Regions from separate parts of the Chromohalobacter sp. 48-RD10 genome, predicted to be linked through region 1. Evidence: riboswitches for the same ligand, from Rfam matches in the RefSeq annotation. Region 1 holds a riboswitch; each other region holds the start of a gene.
What was found. A riboswitch is a leader RNA that binds a small molecule or an ion and turns the genes downstream of it on or off. The one in region 1 is predicted to bind thiamine pyrophosphate.
Positions count from the first base shown of each region.

Region 1 (5,823 bases):
TTCAACACATCGAGCTGACGCTTGGCCTCCATCGCATAGCGGTCAATGGCGTACTCGAGCTTGACCGGCGCATAGCTGTAGAAATGCCCGAAGCCGCCGCCCAGAAATGGCGCACTGCCCATCTGCCAAAATAGCCAGTTGAGCGCCTCGGTGCGCGCCACATGCTCCTTGGGCAGGAACTCTCCGAACTTTTCGGCGAGATACAGCAGGATCGAGCCGGATTCGAACACACGTATCGGCGTGTCGCTGCTGTGGTCCATTAGCGCCGGAATCTTCGAATTGGGGTTGGCCTCGACGAAGCCGCTACCGAACTGATCACCCTCCCCGATGTTGATCAACCATGCATCGTATTCGGCACCCTGATGGCCCAGCGCCAGCAGCTCCTCGAACATGATCCCCGCCTTGACGCCATTGGGCGTGGCCAGCGAGTAAAGCTGGAACGGATGCTCGCCCACCGGCAGCTCTTTCTCGTGGGTCGACCCCGCGATCGGGCGGTTGATGCTGGCGAACTTGCCGCCGCTTTCGCTCTTCCAGGTCCACACACGGGGTGGGGTGTACTCGGTTTCTTGGCTCATGAAGCCTCCTGGTCTGTGCGTCGGATCACGCCTCACCAAGCGGCGGGACGTATCCAGTCGCCTGAAAAGGTAGTCTGATAATCCTTGGGACGCGAGACGAGTGGTTCAAGCCGGCAGGCGCACGCATGTGCTAGCCGGCCAAAAGCACAAGACGCTTTTACAAGCGCTCGACCGCCACGGCCAACGCGGGCGCCAGCGGTAGACGCGGCAGCAAGGTGGCTTGATAGGCGTGATAAAGGTCGGGTTTGACGTCGCCCTGCTCCGGGTCGATGGCGAGGCGATGATCCAGTTCCTGGTACCAGCCGCCACGCGCCCGATCGATGAAAGTCGTGTCGATGAAGTCCCACACATGGCGATACCAGTGCTCGTAGTGCGCCTCGCCGGTGCGCTGCAGCAACGCACCGGCAGCTGCCAGCGCTTCGGCATGTGTCCAGTGGCGCCGCCGCCGGGAACTGGGCTGGCCCTGCCAATCCACGGTGTACACCAACCCGGGCGCGCCGTCGCTGGCCCAGCCATCACGTAGGCTTGCCTCGAACAGTGCGGCGGCGTCCACGAACAACCAGGCAGGCGCCTCACAGTCACGTGCTTGAAGCGCCGCCTCCAGGTGCAGCATCAGCCGCGACCATTCAAAGCCATGTCCCGGCGTCGCGCCATACGGGTAGAAATCGTGATGCGGCTGCTCGGCGTTGTACGTCGGCCATTCGGACCAGTCGCCATGAAAGTGTTCGAGTATGCGATGGTCGCGCGGCGCCGCGTGTTGATGGATCAAGCGCTCGACGACAGCCAGCGCCCGATCCAGCCAATGCGGCTCATCGCGCACATCGGCCAACGCCAGGCATAGCTCCACGCCATGCATGTTGCTGTTGCCGCCACGATAGTCCGCCAGCTCACGCCAGCCTTGTGTGTAGCTCTCGACGAAGGCCTGCTCCGCTGGCGACCAGAAGCGCGTCTCGATGACCTCGACCACTTCATCGAGCAGCCGCGCCGCACCGGGGATGCCCGCCTGGGTCGCTGTCGCGGCCCCTAGGGCGACGAAGTGATGCAAATAGCACTGCTTGGTGCGATCCTCCGTCGAAGCGGGATCGCTCGCCAGCCAGCCGCCGTCCTGCTCGTCGCGCAGCAATCCGCTCAAGGCACGTATGGCATGCTCGGCCAGCGACGCCGCGCCCGGCACGCCCTGCATCGCCGCCAATCCATAGCTATGCGCCATGCGACCGGTGATCATCGTATCGGCGCCGGCACCTTCAGGAATCCGCCCATCACCGTCCAGCGGCGCAAAACCGCCGCTCGGCAGGCGTGCCTGACGATGGAAATCGAGCAGCTTCAAGCCCTCTCGCGTCAGCCAATAGTGATGCGTCTCGGTTTCCAGCCAGCGCCGTGATAGTGCGTGATTGTGATCTGTCATGTCGTACACGCCTTGAGTTCTGGATAAGTAAAGCCAACGGAATTCACTTATGCGTCGCCAGCACGCGCTGATATTCCTCCCGCCACGCCTGAGCATGCAAGGAGTTATCGGCGGGAAAACGCCCCAGTTCGACGGCTAGCTCGAAGAAGCCGCGTGCTGGCATGTGAGGCGCGCGGCGGCTGACGACCAGCGCCGCGATGAAAGGTCGGGCCTGTGCGGCATCTTCGCGCATCGTATCTTCCAACGCCTGAGCGACACGCTGGATGGTGCGCGGCGGCTGCAGGCCAAGCGTGTCGGCAACGTCCTGGTAGGTCATCGGCAACTTCTCTCGCGGCGCTGCTTCAAGCGTTTCGCGTACGGCGGCGGCAGGCGCTAGCGGACTATCGGACATGGGCTGGCTCAGGCACTCGGGGGTGAATGGTTTAACTTCGCGAATATCGAATCGGGGCGTTTCCACCATGGTCTGAATCATGCGTGAGGCCAGGCCGTGGTACAACGGCCATTAAAGGATTAAAACCGCCAACCGATCTTTCCAACTGATCCGAGATGTTCATGCACTGCAACTCGACTTATAGCGCTTACGTCATCGACCAACCACCACGCACGAAATGAGCGATACCCGCCTCTTTCGCTCGCTACGTTTTTACAATTACCGAGTGTGGGCCATCGGCGCCCTGGTCTCCAATATCGGCACCTGGATGCAGCGCATCGCTCAGGACTGGCTGGTTCTGACCGTACTCACCGACCACGATGCCAGCGCCGTAGGCATCACCATCGCCTTACAGTTCGGCCCACAGTTGCTGCTGCTTCCTCTGACCGGCTATGCCGCCGACCATTTCGACCGCCGCCGACTGATCCTTCTCACTCAGGCATTGCTTGGGTTAATGGCAGTAGGGCTGGGGCTGGTTACTCTCACCGGCGTGGTGACACTTTGGCAGGTCTATGCCTTCGCCCTGGGGCTTGGCTGTGTCACGGCCTTCGATGCCCCCGCACGACAGACCTTCGTCAACGATCTGGTCGGCGAAAAGCATCTTTCCAACGCGGTGGCCCTCAACTCGACCTCCTTCAATGCCGCACGGATGATCGGTCCCGCCGTTGCCGGGCTGTTGATCGCCGCCGTCGGCAGCGGTTGGGTTTTCATGATCAACGCGGCTTCTTTCGCCGCCGTGCTCGGGTCGCTATGTTTACTACGGCGCGAGGAACTGCTCCCCGTCACCCGGCCAAGACATAATGCCGGCGGACTGACGGAAGGCTTCCGTTATGTCTGGCAGCGCCCCGAGTTGAAAGCCATCTTGCTGATGCTCTTCATGATCGGCACCTTCGGCTTCAACTTCGCGGTCTATATTTCCACCATGTCGGTGCGCGTCTTCCATGGCGAGGCGGGGCAGTACGGCCTGCTGACCTCATCCTTGGCCGTCGGCTCGGTCGCGGGTGCACTATTGGCAGCCAAGCGCGAGCGCCCGCAGATACGGCTGTTGTGCTTCTCCACTTTGGGATTCGGTGTCTGCTGCGGTCTGGCGGCGCTCGCTCCCAACGAATATCTCTTCGCCGCCGCCCTGATGCTGACGGGTCTGGCCGCGCTGACCTTCATGACCGCCTCCAATGCGCTGATTCAGCTCTCGACGACGCCGATGATGCGTGGCCGCGTAATGGCCTTGCGCATGGCGATCACCATGGGGGGCACCCCTCTCGGCGCCCCCATCGTCGGCTGGCTGGCCGATCACGCCGGACCACGCTGGGCGATGAGCGTCGGGGCCAGTGCCGGCGTCATGGCCGCCCTGATCGGAGCACGCTTGCTGGTTCAACAGCGTCGAGGACGCTTGTATCCTTGGCCACAGGGGCCCCATCGCCAAAGCAAGTCGTGAAGGGAGCCGATCTCGCTATTGACTGCGAGATTGCCAGTCGATCCCCATTTGCCAAAAGTCGATCTCCAGGCGGGTCGCATCTCGAAAAACTCCCACGAGTTCTTCAAAGCGCTGTTCAGTCACGCCGGACAACCGTTCGTTCAGCCATTCGATTTCGCTGTGCATAGCGCTCTGGAACTCTCGACTTTCGTACATGGCGATCCAGGCATCGTAGGGGTTGGCGGCGCGTACCGTTGTCGGCTCGCTGTTGAGAACATTGGCGATTTCGCCGTAGCCCACCAGGCACGGGGCAAGCGCCACATGCATATCGAGTAAATCGCCCCGATTACCGGTATCGAGCACGTAACGTGTATAGGCTATGGTGGCCCGATCTTCTGATAACCGAGCCAGTTCATGATCGGTGACCCCCCATTCCCGGCAATAGTCGACATGCAGCGTCAGCTCGGTATCGATGATGGCCTTGAGACCGTCAAAGGCTTGGCGCAAATCCGCCATATTACGGCTTTTATAGATCGCCAGCGCATACGCTCGCGCGAAATTCTGAAGGAACAGGTAATCCTGCTGGAGATAATAGCGAAATGCGCCCGGCTCGAGCGTACCGGCGCCTAGTCGGCGCACGAAATCGTGCTGGATATAAGCCTGCCAGTCAGTCGCGCACGCGTTTTTTAGATCGTTGAAGCTATAGCCCATGATTGTCTCCGGTCGTTACCAAGCAAGATCCGGAGACCACGAGGGACAGGCAGATGTGTTGTCATAAGCCCGCTTGATTCCCTACGCCAGTACCCGCCTGCATACGCAAGCATTCGCCGGATCAGGTTCAACGGGTCGATGCGCTATGCATCTCTCAGCCGGATCGCCCGGCACCCCGTCAAGCACGGTCAATACATTAGCCAACCGATGGCCGTTTCTTCAACAGCTGCGCTGAGCTTGCTGTTCGCTGTTTACAAAAAGCGATGGTGTGATGCGGAGGTTAAAGCTTTAATTATTTCGTCCTCCCCGACATGGAGGCCATCGGCGTCGAGTGCATAAAGCGCATCGACAAAATTCACTATGAAAGAACCGGGGCCGCTGACTTCCTTTGCTGCATCGATCCCAGCAACGGCAAACGTGGTCAGGGCAGCAACGGTGGCATCGAATGGTGCATCCGGTGCAACAGCAGTAAAAGCACCGACAACACAAGTCAATGCACATCCCATGGCCGTTACCCTAGACATCCAGAATGAGCCGCCGGCAATACGTACCGCGCGCGTGCCATCGGTCACAAAATCTGTTGCGCCTGTCACGGCGACGATAGCATCTTGCGCCTTTGCGAGGGCTCTGGCGCCCTCTTCGGCTCGCTCGACCGAATCGCCGCTATCGACGCCCTGTCCAGCACTATGTCCGTCGCCAAGCGATATGATCTCGGAGGCATTGCCGCGAATCACGGTCGGCCGCAATGCAAGCAGATCAGCGACGGCCTGCCGTCGGAAGGCCGTCGCAAAATGCGCAACCGGATCGAGTATCCAGGGAACAGCGGCCTGATTGGCGCTTTGTGCGGCGACTTTCATGCCCTCTAACGAAGTGGGCGACAACGTGCCGATATTGATAGTGAGTGCCCCCGCATTCGCGGCAAACTCACCGGATTCTTCAGGCGCATGAACCATGGCGGGGGAAGCTCCTGCCGCCAGTAGCACATTAGCCGAAAAATTCACCGCCACATGATTGGTGATGCATTGGACGAGTGGCGTCGCCTCTCTCATGCTGGCTAAAAGCAGTGAAGGTACCAGCTTGGTATAGTCGGTCATTTTCGAGCGTCAGTGTTCAGGTTTGATCTAAGTGCTTGATAATACGTTTTCGTGCATCTCTGTCGGCTCAACAGGACCTCCTTGATGCCTTCAGTATAGATCCTTGGGGGGTCTACGAAATCCAAGGCGTTGCGGGATTAGCCAGCGAGCACCCCGCGTGCAAAATTTCTGGACTTTATCACCGTGCTTTATGC
Region 1 covers NZ_JARANX010000005.1:32,253-38,075, reverse strand. Annotated here, with positions in the region: gene yghU (glutathione-dependent disulfide-bond oxidoreductase) at 1-575, opposite strand, end outside; gene OP496_RS07515 (AGE family epimerase/isomerase) at 733-1,980, opposite strand; gene OP496_RS07510 (hypothetical protein) at 2,024-2,371, opposite strand; gene OP496_RS07505 (MFS transporter) at 2,589-3,845, shown strand; gene tenA (thiaminase II) at 3,861-4,535, opposite strand; TPP riboswitch at 4,616-4,723, opposite strand; gene thiM (hydroxyethylthiazole kinase) at 4,787-5,629, opposite strand.

Region 2 (5,823 bases), on a different contig from region 1:
GTATCGAGACCATTCCCGGTGCTGGGCATTGGCTGCATGCCGAGCAGCCCGAGGCGTTTCAGCAAGCCTTGGCACGTTTTATAGCGACATGAAATGACGCGCCGACCATGCGCGGAAACGTTTCTCGCATGGTCGGCGCGCTCGGGGTCAAGGCTGGCTGAGATCGACGGCGAGGCGTGATAGCGGGCTCTTGGCCTTGATCTCGCCGCGCTCGAGCAGAAACGACTCGAAGGCCTCGTAGCGACGCCCATCGAGGGCTGCGGGCCGCAAGGCGAAGCGTGGAATGGTGTTGTACCAGGCTTTCTTGTTGACCGGTGTGTCCAGTGCTGGATCAGAGGCCTTGAAGGCTTCCCAGCCCTCATCAGGGTGATTGATGATCCACGCCGTGGCTTCCTCGATGGCAGCCATGAAACGGGTATAGGCATCGCGATGCTCATCCAGGGTGTCGCGATTGGCGATGAAAATCAGTTCATCGTAGGTGGGCACGCCTTCTTCCTCGATATAGAAGGCGCGGCCCTTGACGCCTTCCTGCGCCATCTGTGCCAGTTCGAAGTTGCGAAATGCACCGGTAACGGCATCGACTTTTTCGCCGATCAGCGCCGGTGTCAACGCAAAGTTGACGTTGACCATCTCGACATCATCCGGCGCCACGCCATTGTGCTCGAGCGTGGTATTGAGCAGCACTTCCTCGACGCCGCCTACCGAATAGCCGATGCTTTTGCCGGCCAGGTCTTCCATGCTCTCTATATCGCTGTCGGCACGCACCAGCGTGATGTTGAGCGGCGTTGCGATCAGAGTGCCCACGCGCACCAGCGGCAAGCCCTGGTCGACTTGCAGGTGCAACTGAGGCTGATAGCTGATGGCCAGGTCGACCTTGCCGGCGGCGACCAGCTTGGGAGGGACGCTGGGATCGGCGGGCGAGACCAGTTTCACGTCGAGCCCGTGGCGCTTGAAGAAGCCGCGTTGCTGGGCGATGACCAGGGGAGCATGCGACGGGTTGGTGTACCAGTCGAGCATGACCTTCAGGGATGTCGTCTCCGTGGTGTCGTCGTCTGCAGCCCAAGCCGGGCCGGGAGCGATCAATATCAGCGCAAGGCAAGCTCCCATGAGGCGTCGAGTCAAACGTAGCATGTGATGTTCTCCTGCGGATCCCCGCCCGTTGAAGCGTGGCGGGCATTATCGTTATCGCCGTGTAAGGCGGCGTATGGGGCGTTGCCACGCGATGGCGGAAGCTGCCCCGGGTGATTTTCAGCTAGTAGCGCCGGTGCGATCTTCGTGCCATGGCATGAGGCGTCGCATCACGGCGTCGGTGGTGAAGTAGAGCGCGACTCCGAAGGTGACGAGAATCATTAGGGCGGCAAACATCAGATCGACCTGCATGCGTGCGTTGGCATCGAGCATCAAATAACCCAGGCCTTGACTGGAGCCAACCCATTCGCCGATCACAGCACCGATGGGGGCGGCACTGGCGGCCATGCGCATGCCCGATGCCAGCGCCGGTAAGGCGGCGGGCAGTTGGATGCGCAACAGTCGGCGTTGACGGTTGGCTCCCAGTGTCTGGGCCAGGTCCAGCCATCCTTGGGGCGTCTGGCGCAGGCCGTCGTAGCATGTCGAGGCGACCGGGAAGTAAATGATCAACGTGGCCATGACGATTTTCGCGGTCATCCCATAACCTAGCCATAGCATGAGAATAGGCGCGAGGGCGAACAAGGGCACGGCTTGGCTGATCAGCAGTATCGGCAGCAGGGTACGCCGCAATCCGTGAAAGCGCGCCAGGGCTAGCGCGGTACCTAGCCCGCTGATGCACCCGATGAGCAGCCCCGCGACAATCTCGATCACCGTGATACCGGCATGATGCCACAGCAGTTGCTGGTGCGCCGTGAACGCTTGCATGACGGCAAGCGGCGAGGGTAGCACGTAGCCGGGTACGCCGGTGACGACGACGAGCACCTGCCAAAGCCCGAGTAAGGTGATGATTCCCAATAGAGCGGGCCAGAGACGCTTGAATACGCTCATGCAACGCTCTCGTTGGTGTTGGTATGAGGGGCGGAGTGAAGATGCGCCACCAACTGCGATTGCATGCGCTGTATATCGGGTGCGTCGAGGGCGCGAGGACGTTGTCCGCCGGGCACATCGAAGTCGCTCAAAGACGCCGGTTGATTACCGAGTATCAGGATTCGATCGCTCAGGCGCAGGGCTTCGAGTGGATCGTGCGTCACCAATAGCACTGTACGCCCGGCCAGCAGGCGTGCGGCGAGTTCATGCAATTCCAGGCGGGTGATAGCGTCGACGGCGGAAAAAGGCTCGTCCATCAATACCACCGGCGCCTCCTCGAAGAGTGTCCGTGCCAGCGCGACGCGTTGACGCTCTCCGCCGGATAACGTCTTGGGCCACTGCTCGGCTTTGTCGCTGAGGCCGACGTCGTTGAGCAGGGTCATCGCGTGCTGACGTTGTGCCACCGTGGGGCGGCCACGCAGCGCGGGACCGAGCAGGACGTTGTCGATGACCTTGCGCCAGGGCAGCAACTGATCCTGCTGGGCCATCCACGCCAGGCGGCCGGTCAGCGGGCGTTGATCATCGGTGGTGAGGGTCAAGTCATGGGTATCGGGAATGGGCAGGTCGGCGATCATGCGCAGCAAGGAGCTTTTGCCGCTGCCGCTGCGGCCGAGCAGCCCTGTCCAACTGCCTGCGGCGAAGGTGGCCGAAAGGCCATCGAATAGCCATTGCCCTGAAAAGGCAAGCCGCGCCTTGGACAGGGAAAAACCGAGGGACGTCATCAAGGCTCCATGAATGGGGCGAAGGACGTGCCGACGGCACGCTCTGGTATTTCCTCCGCCGGTGCTAACCGGATCAGGTTTCAGGGTTGCGCGTGGCGCTCTCAGCCCATTGCGTGGTGGGCACCCCTATCCAGAGATGGTTATTGTATCCTGATATGGTGGCGACTGCACAGACGTGCCAGGGGCGCCATCTCGCTATCGCTTGGGTTGTCAGGAGTGTGCATGTATCCCGATCCCGCATTGACGCATCGCGTCGAGGTTTTTACCGGCCATGCGCTTGCCCCGTTGCCACTGGCCTGGGATGACAGCGCCAACTGGTTGTGGCGAACGCACGATGAGGCGCCGCAGTTGCTCAAGCTGGCACGCACGCACCCGGCTCATGACCCCTTCTGGCAAGGGGTGGATCGCCTCTTCGGCTTCGATCGCTGGCGCTGCCCCGAGGCGCTGACACGTTTGGCCGGTGCCTTGCCGATACATTTACCGCTTCCGCCATTGCCTTTGACGTATCTGGGCGCGCTACACCAGACGCCGCTCTGGAGTCTGCCCTGGAGCGATGGTATGCCGGCACGGATGGGGGAGGTGTTCGCTGAACTTTTAGGAAGTCAGCTGGGGCACCTGCATCGCGAAACGGTGTCGGGGTGGGGACATCCTTTGGAGGCGGTCTGGATGTTATCGGAGTGGCCGCGACGGGCGCATGATTTTTTGAAGCACCATCCATGTTGCGCCGATTGGCCGACGCCTCCCGATTTTCCCGTCCCGTCACGCGCGGTGTGGTGCCTGCCCGATTTGCGTAGCGATCAATTCCTGTGCGGTGCCACCGGTTGGCTATGGAGTGACTGGGAGGCGCTGGTATGGGCGCCGATCGAGTTCGATCTCTGTGTGGTTGAGCTGCTCATCACGAGATCCGCTGAGAGAGACGCCTTTGTCACTGCTTATCGGCGACAGTCGCCCGATGTCGCGCTTGGCGAATACCGCCGAGGGATGCGTGCTCTTATCTGGGCCATGCGATTACAGGGCGATATCGATTGGCGTATCTTGGAAACGCATCCTGCCTGGCTAATGTAGGTGACAGCATGACGCGTCGGGACATGGCATACTAGGCCCTTGAATTTAGGGAGATAGTCGTTAGTCGTGGATACCATCAATAGCCTTTTTTTGTTTTCGGGGTTTCTAATCGCGCTGAGCATCGTTGCGAGCCGTGTTTCGTCGCGTATCGGTGTGCCGCTGTTGGTGCTGTTCCTGGGGTTGGGCATGATGGCCGGCGAGGAAGGTGTACTGGGCATCGAGTTTGACGACTATTCGCTGGCCTACCTGATCGGGCACCTGGCGTTGGCGATGATTCTCCTCGATGGCGGCCTGCGCACGCGGCTCAAGACGTTCCGTGTGGGGCTCAAGCCGGCACTGTGCCTAGCGACACTGGGGGTCTTCGTGACCAGTGGCCTCGTTGGCCTTTTTGCGACTTGGGTATTCAACCTTTCCTTAGTGGAAGGCCTGCTGGTGGGGGCAATTGTTGGTTCCACGGATGCTGCTGCGGTCTTTTCGATGCTCAGCGGCCAGGGTGTGACGCTCAACGAACGGGTGGGCGCGACGCTCGAGATCGAGTCGGGCACCAACGACCCGATGGCGATCTTCTTGACGATCACCCTGGCCGAAGTACTGGTAAACGGTACCAGCGGCATCGGGCACACCTTAATGACGTTCACCTCGCAGTTCGGGTTGGGCTTGTTGTTCGGTGTCGGGGGCGGCTGGCTAGCGGCCAAGCTGCTGCGCTGGCTCGACCTGGCGTCGGGGCTCTATTCGCTACTGGCGCTGGCGTCGGGCTTTTTCATCTTTGGCTTGACCAGCGCGGCTGGTGGTAGTGGTTTCTTGGCGATTTATCTGGCGGGCTTGATGATCGGCAACCAGCCCGGGCGGCATCTCACGCATATTCTGCCGGTCCACGATGGCTTGGCGTGGCTGAGTCAGATCGGGCTTTTCCTGGTGCTGGGGTTGTTGGTGACACCCAGCGAAATGATCGATTATGCGGTGCCGGGGGCCGTCCTGGCATTGGGCCTGATCTTCGTGGCGCGCCCATTGGCCGTATTGATCTCGCTCAAGCCGTTCTTCAGTTTTCGCTGGCGGGAACTCGGTTTCATTTCCTGGGTGGGCTTGCGCGGTGCAGTGCCTATCGTGCTCGCCATTTTTCCGGTGATCGCCGGGGTCGAGAATGCGACGCTGTATTTCAATGTCGCCTTCTTCGTGGTGCTGATGTCGCTATTGATGCAGGGAGCCTCCCTGGCACGGGTAGCGCGTTGGATGCGCGTCGAGGTGCCGGCCGGCACGACGCCCAATCGCCGCGGCCCGCTGGGCGTGCTGCCGGAAAACGACTATGAAATGTTCGTCTACAAGGTCGAGAACGAAGCGCTCGAGGACGTGCCCATACGCTTGCTGCGTTTCCCGTCAGGGGCCTTGATTTCCGGCCTTTTTCGCAAGCACACCATGCTGCATGCCAAAGGCAGTACGCGACTGAAGCTTGGCGATGTCATTTGCGTCATCGGGCGCAGCGAGGATCTGCCAGCGCTCAATCGCTTGTTCAACGGAGACGCCACGCTCAAGCGTGAACGTGCCTTCTTTGGCACCTTTACGTTGGATGGAGAAGCCGTCATGAGCGACGTGGCGGATGCCTATGGGCTGACCTTAAGCGCCGGTGAACAGAACATGACCCTGGGCGAATTCGTGTCGCTGCGCGTCGGTGGCCATCCCGTGGTAGGGGATGATGTCGACTGGCATGGCTTTCACTGGGTCGTCAATGCGGTGGAAGGTAACCGGGTGACGCGGGTCGGGTTGAGGCTTTATCACTGAACCAGGTACATGAATGCAATAAGCGCACAGCGCGTTATCTTGTTCTACGCTGAGTAGATTGTCTTGTCCTGCGGAGTTTGTCATGTTCATGCCCCAGCGGGGTCTCTATCGTTGTCGCGCTTGTCAGGTTGAAGTATTCATCAAGGCAGCCCGGCGACCGCTGGAAGCAAGGTGCCCGGAATGCGAGGCGTGTGATTTCGAGAGC
Region 2 covers NZ_JARANX010000002.1:88,240-94,062, reverse strand. Annotated here, with positions in the region: gene OP496_RS03245 (alpha/beta fold hydrolase) at 1-92, shown strand, start outside; gene OP496_RS03240 (ABC transporter substrate-binding protein) at 148-1,131, opposite strand; gene OP496_RS03235 (ABC transporter permease) at 1,249-2,016, opposite strand; gene OP496_RS03230 (ABC transporter ATP-binding protein) at 2,013-2,777, opposite strand; TPP riboswitch at 2,811-2,915, opposite strand; gene OP496_RS03225 (hypothetical protein) at 3,000-3,842, shown strand; gene OP496_RS03220 (potassium/proton antiporter) at 3,909-5,618, shown strand; gene OP496_RS03215 (hypothetical protein) at 5,701-5,823, shown strand, end outside.
Region 2: it holds a riboswitch for thiamine pyrophosphate, as region 1 does, so the genes downstream of both, OP496_RS03230 (ABC transporter ATP-binding protein) here and tenA (thiaminase II) in region 1, are expected to answer to the same signal.

Region 3 (5,823 bases), 190 kb from region 1:
GCCAAGAAGGTCTTCATCTTCTCGATTTTCATCATCACGGCGCTCAGCATCATGATGTCGATCGACTTTCAGGTGACGGATACCGAAGTACTGATGACTTCGCTACGCTGATCTCACGCCCCTTGCCCGAAATGAAAAGCCACGCCATGCAGCGTGGCTTTTTTCGTCTCGAGCGCGTGTTTACACCTCGCTATATAAATTGCCCCCCTGCGCGCGGAATTTCCCGGCCTGATCGCGCATGCCGTCGAGGCGTGTTCTTTCGGTCTCGCGCGAATCTTCTTCGCTGCTCCTGCCTGTGGGCCACCGATCCTTGAATACATGATCGCGCACTTCATGGCTGATCTTCATCGAGCAGAACTTGGGCCCGCACATGGAGCAGAAGTGTGCCACCTTGGCCGAGTCCTTGGGCAGCGTCTCGTCGTGATATGTCCGCGCAGTGTCTGGGTCGAGCCCTAGATTGAACTGATCCTCCCAGCGGAACTCGAAACGCGCTTTCGAGAGCGCGTTGTCGCGGCGCTGCGCGGCCGGGTGGCCCTTGGCGAGATCCGCGGCATGCGCGGCGATCTTGTAGGTAATGATGCCGGTCTTGACGTCGTCCTTGTTGGGAAGGCCCAGATGCTCCTTGGGCGTGACGTAGCAGAGCATGGCGCAGCCATACCAGCCAATCATCGCTGCGCCGATACCGGAGGTGATGTGGTCATAGCCCGGCGCAATGTCGGTGGTCAGCGGGCCCAGGGTGTAGAAGGGCGCTTCATCGCAGCATTCGAGCTGCTTGTCCATGTTCTCCTTGATCAATTGCATCGGCACGTGGCCGGGCCCTTCGATCATCACTTGAACGTCATGCTGCCAGGCGATCTTGGTCAGCTCGCCGAGGGTTTCCAGTTCGGCGAACTGCGCGGCATCGTTGGCGTCGGCCACTGAACCGGGGCGTAGGCCATCGCCCAGCGAGAATGCCACGTCGTAGCGCTTGCAGATCTCGCAGATATCTTCGAAGTGGGTGTAGAGGAAGCTCTCTTCATGGTGATAGAGACACCACTTGGCCATGATCGAGCCGCCGCGCGAGACGATGCCGGTGACGCGCTCGACGGTGAGCGGCACGTAGCGCAGCAAGACACCAGCATGAATGGTGAAGTAATCCACACCTTGCTCGGCTTGCTCGATCAGGGTGTCGCGGAAAATATCCCAAGTCAGATCCTCGGCGACGCCCCCGACCTTCTCCAGGGCCTGGTAGATGGGCACGGTGCCGATGGGTACTGGCGCGTTGCGGATGATCCACTCACGCGTTTCGTGGATGTTGGTGCCGGTGGATAGATCCATGATGGTGTCCGCGCCCCAGCGGATGCCCCAGGTCATCTTGTCGACCTCGTCCTCGATGGCCGAACTCACTGCCGAGTTGCCCAGATTGCCGTTGATCTTCACCAGGAAGTTGCGGCCGATGATCATCGGTTCGGTTTCGGGATGGTTGATGTTGCAGGGGATGATGGCGCGGCCGGCGGCGACCTCGTAACGCACGAACTCCGGCGTGATCTCCTCCGGCAGACGTGCGCCTAACCCTTGGCCTGGATGCTGTTGATCGAGGATACGCTCGACCTCGTCGGTGCCCGAGTACTTGGCAGAACGAGCCTGACGGCGCTGATTTTCGCGGATTGCGATGAATTCCATTTCAGGTGTCACGATGCCCTGGCGGGCGTAATGCAACTGGGTGACGCTATGGCCTTTCTTGCCGCGCCGGGGCGTGCGGGTCAGCTCGAAGCGCAACTGAGCGAGCATGGGATCGTTGGCACGGCGTTGGCCGTATTCGGACGTGGGGCCGTCGAGGAATTCAGTGTCGTCGCGCGCCTCGATCCATTGGCGTCTCAGTTCTGTCAGACCCCTGCGCAGATCGATCTTCGCGCCGGGATCGGTATAGGGGCCCGAGGTGTCGTAGACCAGTAGCGGAGGGTTCTCCTCATCCTGGCCGGAAGTGCGGGTCGGTGATAGCGATATCTCGCGGAAAGGCACGCGGATATCCGCGCGTGCGCCTTCTACATATATCTTGCGCGAGCCGGGTAGCGCCTGAATGGCGGCTTCGTCGACGCGGGCGGTGTCGGAAAGGAATTGCGGTGATGTCATATGTGCTCCAGGTCATGACGCAAGTCAGGCCGGCGCACAGCGTAGGCGGGAGAAATAAGCAACGACGGATGATGTCCCGACGCTGCGGACTCCGCTTGATCCCTACGCCGGTACTAGCCGGGTCAGGTTCGTCGGGATCCGCCGTGGCACACGCCTTGTTGGCGAGCGCAGGACGATCTCAGCCGGTTCCACCGGCACCCCGTCAAGCTGTCGTCTAGAGTCTAGCAAGATATCGTCCGAATGAAATCCCCTGTGCGATGCATGGGGCAGGGCACGTCAAATCCTCGTTTGCGTGCTAATGTCCAGAGAGAAGCCAGCAAAGGAGAGTTGAATATGAAGGTTGGATTTATTGGCCTGGGGGCCATGGGACATGGCATGGCGCAGCAGTTGCTCGAGGCGGGGCATGAGGTAACGGTATGGAATCGCTCCCCGGAAGCTGCCGAGACACTCGCCGAGCAGGGTGCGAGGATCGCCAAGACATCGGCCGACGCGGCGCGGTGTGAAGTACTGGTGAGCATGCTGGCGGACGACCAGGCAGCGCATCAGGTGCTGGTCGAGGGCAAGGCCATCGAGGCGATGAAGAAGGGCAGTGTTCACGTCAACATGGCCACGGTGTCGGTGGCTTTCGCGCGTGGCATGGCAGCACTCCACGAGCGCCTGGGCGTGGGCTATATCGCCGCACCGGTGCTGGGGCGGCCGGATGTGGCGGCGGCGGGTAAGCTCAATATCATCGCCGCCGGTGATCCGACGCATATCGAACGGGTCAGGCCTGTACTCGACGCCATGGGCCAGGCTGTCTGGCCCTTGGGAGAATCGCCTGAACGCGCCAGCGTGGCGAAAATCGCCGCCAATTTCATGCTCGCCAGTGCCATCGAGTCGATGGCCGAGGCCTCGACACTGACCCGTGCGTACGGCATCGAGGCCAGCGATTTTCTCGATATTGTCACCAATACGCTGTTTGCCTCCCCGGCCTATAAGGGCTACGGCAAGATGATCGCCGAGGCACGTTTCGAGCCCGCAGGATTCACGATGCGCTTGGGCCACAAGGATGTCGGACTAGCCCTGAGTGCGGGGGACGAGCAAAACGTTGCCTTGCCTTTGGGCAGCGCGGTGCGCGATCGTCTGCTCGACGCCCTGGCCAACGGCGATGGCGAAAAGGACTGGTCGGGGCTCGCCGAGGTGGCCGCGCGCCAGGCGCATCTGGACAAGCGCTAGGGTATTAGTCGATACAATCCGGTATCGCCATCGTCGGCGGTGAAATAAAGCGCGCCGTCGCGGTAGGCGATATCGGCGGGGCGTGCCCAGCGCTCCCCATTTTCCGCCTGGAAGCCGCTGACCAGATCGACCACCTGGCCCTGATGACCATCATCTTCGAGTCGAATGCCGACGATCTTGGGAGGACGGCGTGTAGCACGGCCCCCGGATGCTTGTGTGGCCCAACTGCCATGGATGGCGGTGACCATATCCACTTGCCAGGGGTTGTCATCAGGCAGGAAGGTCAGGCCGATGGGGGCGCTACGCGCGGCAAAGGTCGCCACCGGCGGTGCGAGCGTGTCACGCTTGGCAGGCGGTGCCGAGTCGATGCACTCATCGCGCTGCCATTCGCCTTCATTCCATTGATACCAGGGCATGCCGTAAAAGCGCTCGGCCTCGGCGCGCACCAGCAGTTCGGGCGGTGCTTCGTAACCCCAATGATCGGGGCCGTTGTTGTTGAGGTAGAGAACCCCCTGTGGACTCCAGGCCATGCCGATGGGGTTGCGCAGCCCGCTGACGTAGGGCGTCCATTCGGGTGCCTCGCGCGAGGGATCGAGCGCCATTACCCCGCCTCGCCGATCCTCGAAGGCGAGATCTTTGCTGACGCGTTGCGCCGAGCAGTTGCCTTGAAGGCCGAGCGCGACATAAAGCCTGCCATCGGGACCGACGGATAGCGAGCGCGAGGAATGGCCACTGCCGCCGGGTAAGTCGGCGATGCCCTCGAAATCCATCTCCGAAACGTCCTGTCCCGGCGAATACGCCGTGCGATAGAGTCGGTCGGTGGTCGCCACGTACAAGTAGCCCTCATGAATTACCGCGCTGTGCGGATAACTGGACAGCGGGATCTCTGCATCGACTTCGTCATAGGGTGGTTGCAGGCGATACAGGCGCCCTGCCTGGGAGCCGATGAACATCTCGTCTTCGGGGCCAAAGCTGATCAGCCGAGGTGCGCGTAGCGCGATCCGCTTATCGAGCGTGGCGCCATTGGGCACATTGGCCCGTTCCTCATTGCCGTCAACTTCCACTGGTGTCAGTGCCTGGGCCTGGCCTGAGACGGTCATCATGGCGCCCAGCCAGAGGCTGGCAAGCGCCGGCGCGCGTCGCCTCAGCGCTTGGGTAGCGTGGTGAGTGATCATGCACGACTCCTCAAGAAACCCTCGGGAGTAGTGTAGACAACAATCAGCGCTGTGTCTGAGGGCTCAGTAGATGCGAAAGCGCTTGAAGTCGGGGTGCTTGGCAGCTTGTTGCGGGGTCTTGCGAAAGCGCTTGTATTCCCATTGATACTGAGCCGGGTCCAGGGCGATGGCATTTTCCACGCTGGCGTTGACGCCAGTGGCGGACAGCGCCTCGTCGCTTGAGTAGACGCGTTCATCGGCGGCGAGGAAGTGCAGCGCGAAGCCCTTGCCGCCGGGGAGGCGTTTCGCCACGCCGGTGACGACGCGCGCCTCGGTGCGTGCCACGAGCTTGGACAGTAAGGTGGCGGTATAGGCCGGACGCTGGAAGAAATCGGCAAAGACGCCGCTCCCCCAGCTCGGCTCCTGATCGGGGAGAATCCCCACCGCCTCGCAGCGCTTGAGTGCCTTGAGCAGCGAAGCGACACCGCGTGGATTGGTCGGGACCAGCCGGGCCCCCATGCGTTCGCGGCCATGCCGGATCACCGGATCAAGGGCGTCGATCTTGGGAGGCTCGTACATGGCGGTGAATGGGAAGTGGCTGGAAAGCCAGAAGTTGAGTACTTCCCAGTTACCGTAATGTGGTGCCAGCACGATGACACCACGTCCCTCGGCGCGGGCGTCGTCGAGTAGTTCACGGCCGTGCACGGCGCGGATCGAGGTCTCGACGCGTTCCGGGACGGCCATCCAGGCAAAGCCCAGCTCGAGCATGGTTGCCGAGGAATGCGTCAGGCTGTCCCGTGTCAGGCGTTGTTGCTGACGTGCCGGCATATCTGGATAGACATGTCTGAGGTTAATGCGCGTCACGTCACGTTCGCGGCGACTGAAGGTGAGAATCAGCGGGCCGATCAGACGCGCCAACTGCCACAGCCGGTGCGGTGTCAAGCGTGCCAGGGTGCTCCACAACAGGGCGATGGCGCGTGCGCGTAAAGGAAAAGAAACGTCTTCGGACATCGAGCTCATTGCATCATCGGTTACGGCGGACGATAGGGCCCGTATTATACAGATCGCGCGGCGTATGCCTGCCCGCGCGGGCTTATAATCTCATCTTTTCAGCGACGCCGTGGTCGGGAAATCTCGATCAGGTTGCTATCCGGGTCGCGTACGTGAAGCGTCTCGGCGGGATGTTGTTCGTCTGGCCCTTTATCCAGCGGTATCCCGAGTACCTCAAGGTGTGTCTTAACTTCCGTCAGTGGTAGGGCACTACGAAAGCCCAGGGTCTGGTGGCCCGGCGGGACAGTATGAGAATTGCTGGACGTTGCCAGGGAGGTCTGCAGGCGCAAGG
Region 3 covers NZ_JARANX010000005.1:224,845-230,667, forward strand. Annotated here, with positions in the region: gene cyoE (heme o synthase) at 1-111, shown strand, start outside; gene thiC (phosphomethylpyrimidine synthase ThiC) at 181-2,112, opposite strand; TPP riboswitch at 2,195-2,324, opposite strand; gene OP496_RS08415 (NAD(P)-dependent oxidoreductase) at 2,446-3,327, shown strand; gene OP496_RS08420 (PQQ-dependent sugar dehydrogenase) at 3,324-4,502, opposite strand; gene OP496_RS08425 (lysophospholipid acyltransferase family protein) at 4,566-5,492, opposite strand; gene OP496_RS08430 (VOC family protein) at 5,591-5,823, opposite strand, start outside.
Region 3: it holds a riboswitch for thiamine pyrophosphate, as region 1 does, so the genes downstream of both, thiC (phosphomethylpyrimidine synthase ThiC) here and tenA (thiaminase II) in region 1, are expected to answer to the same signal.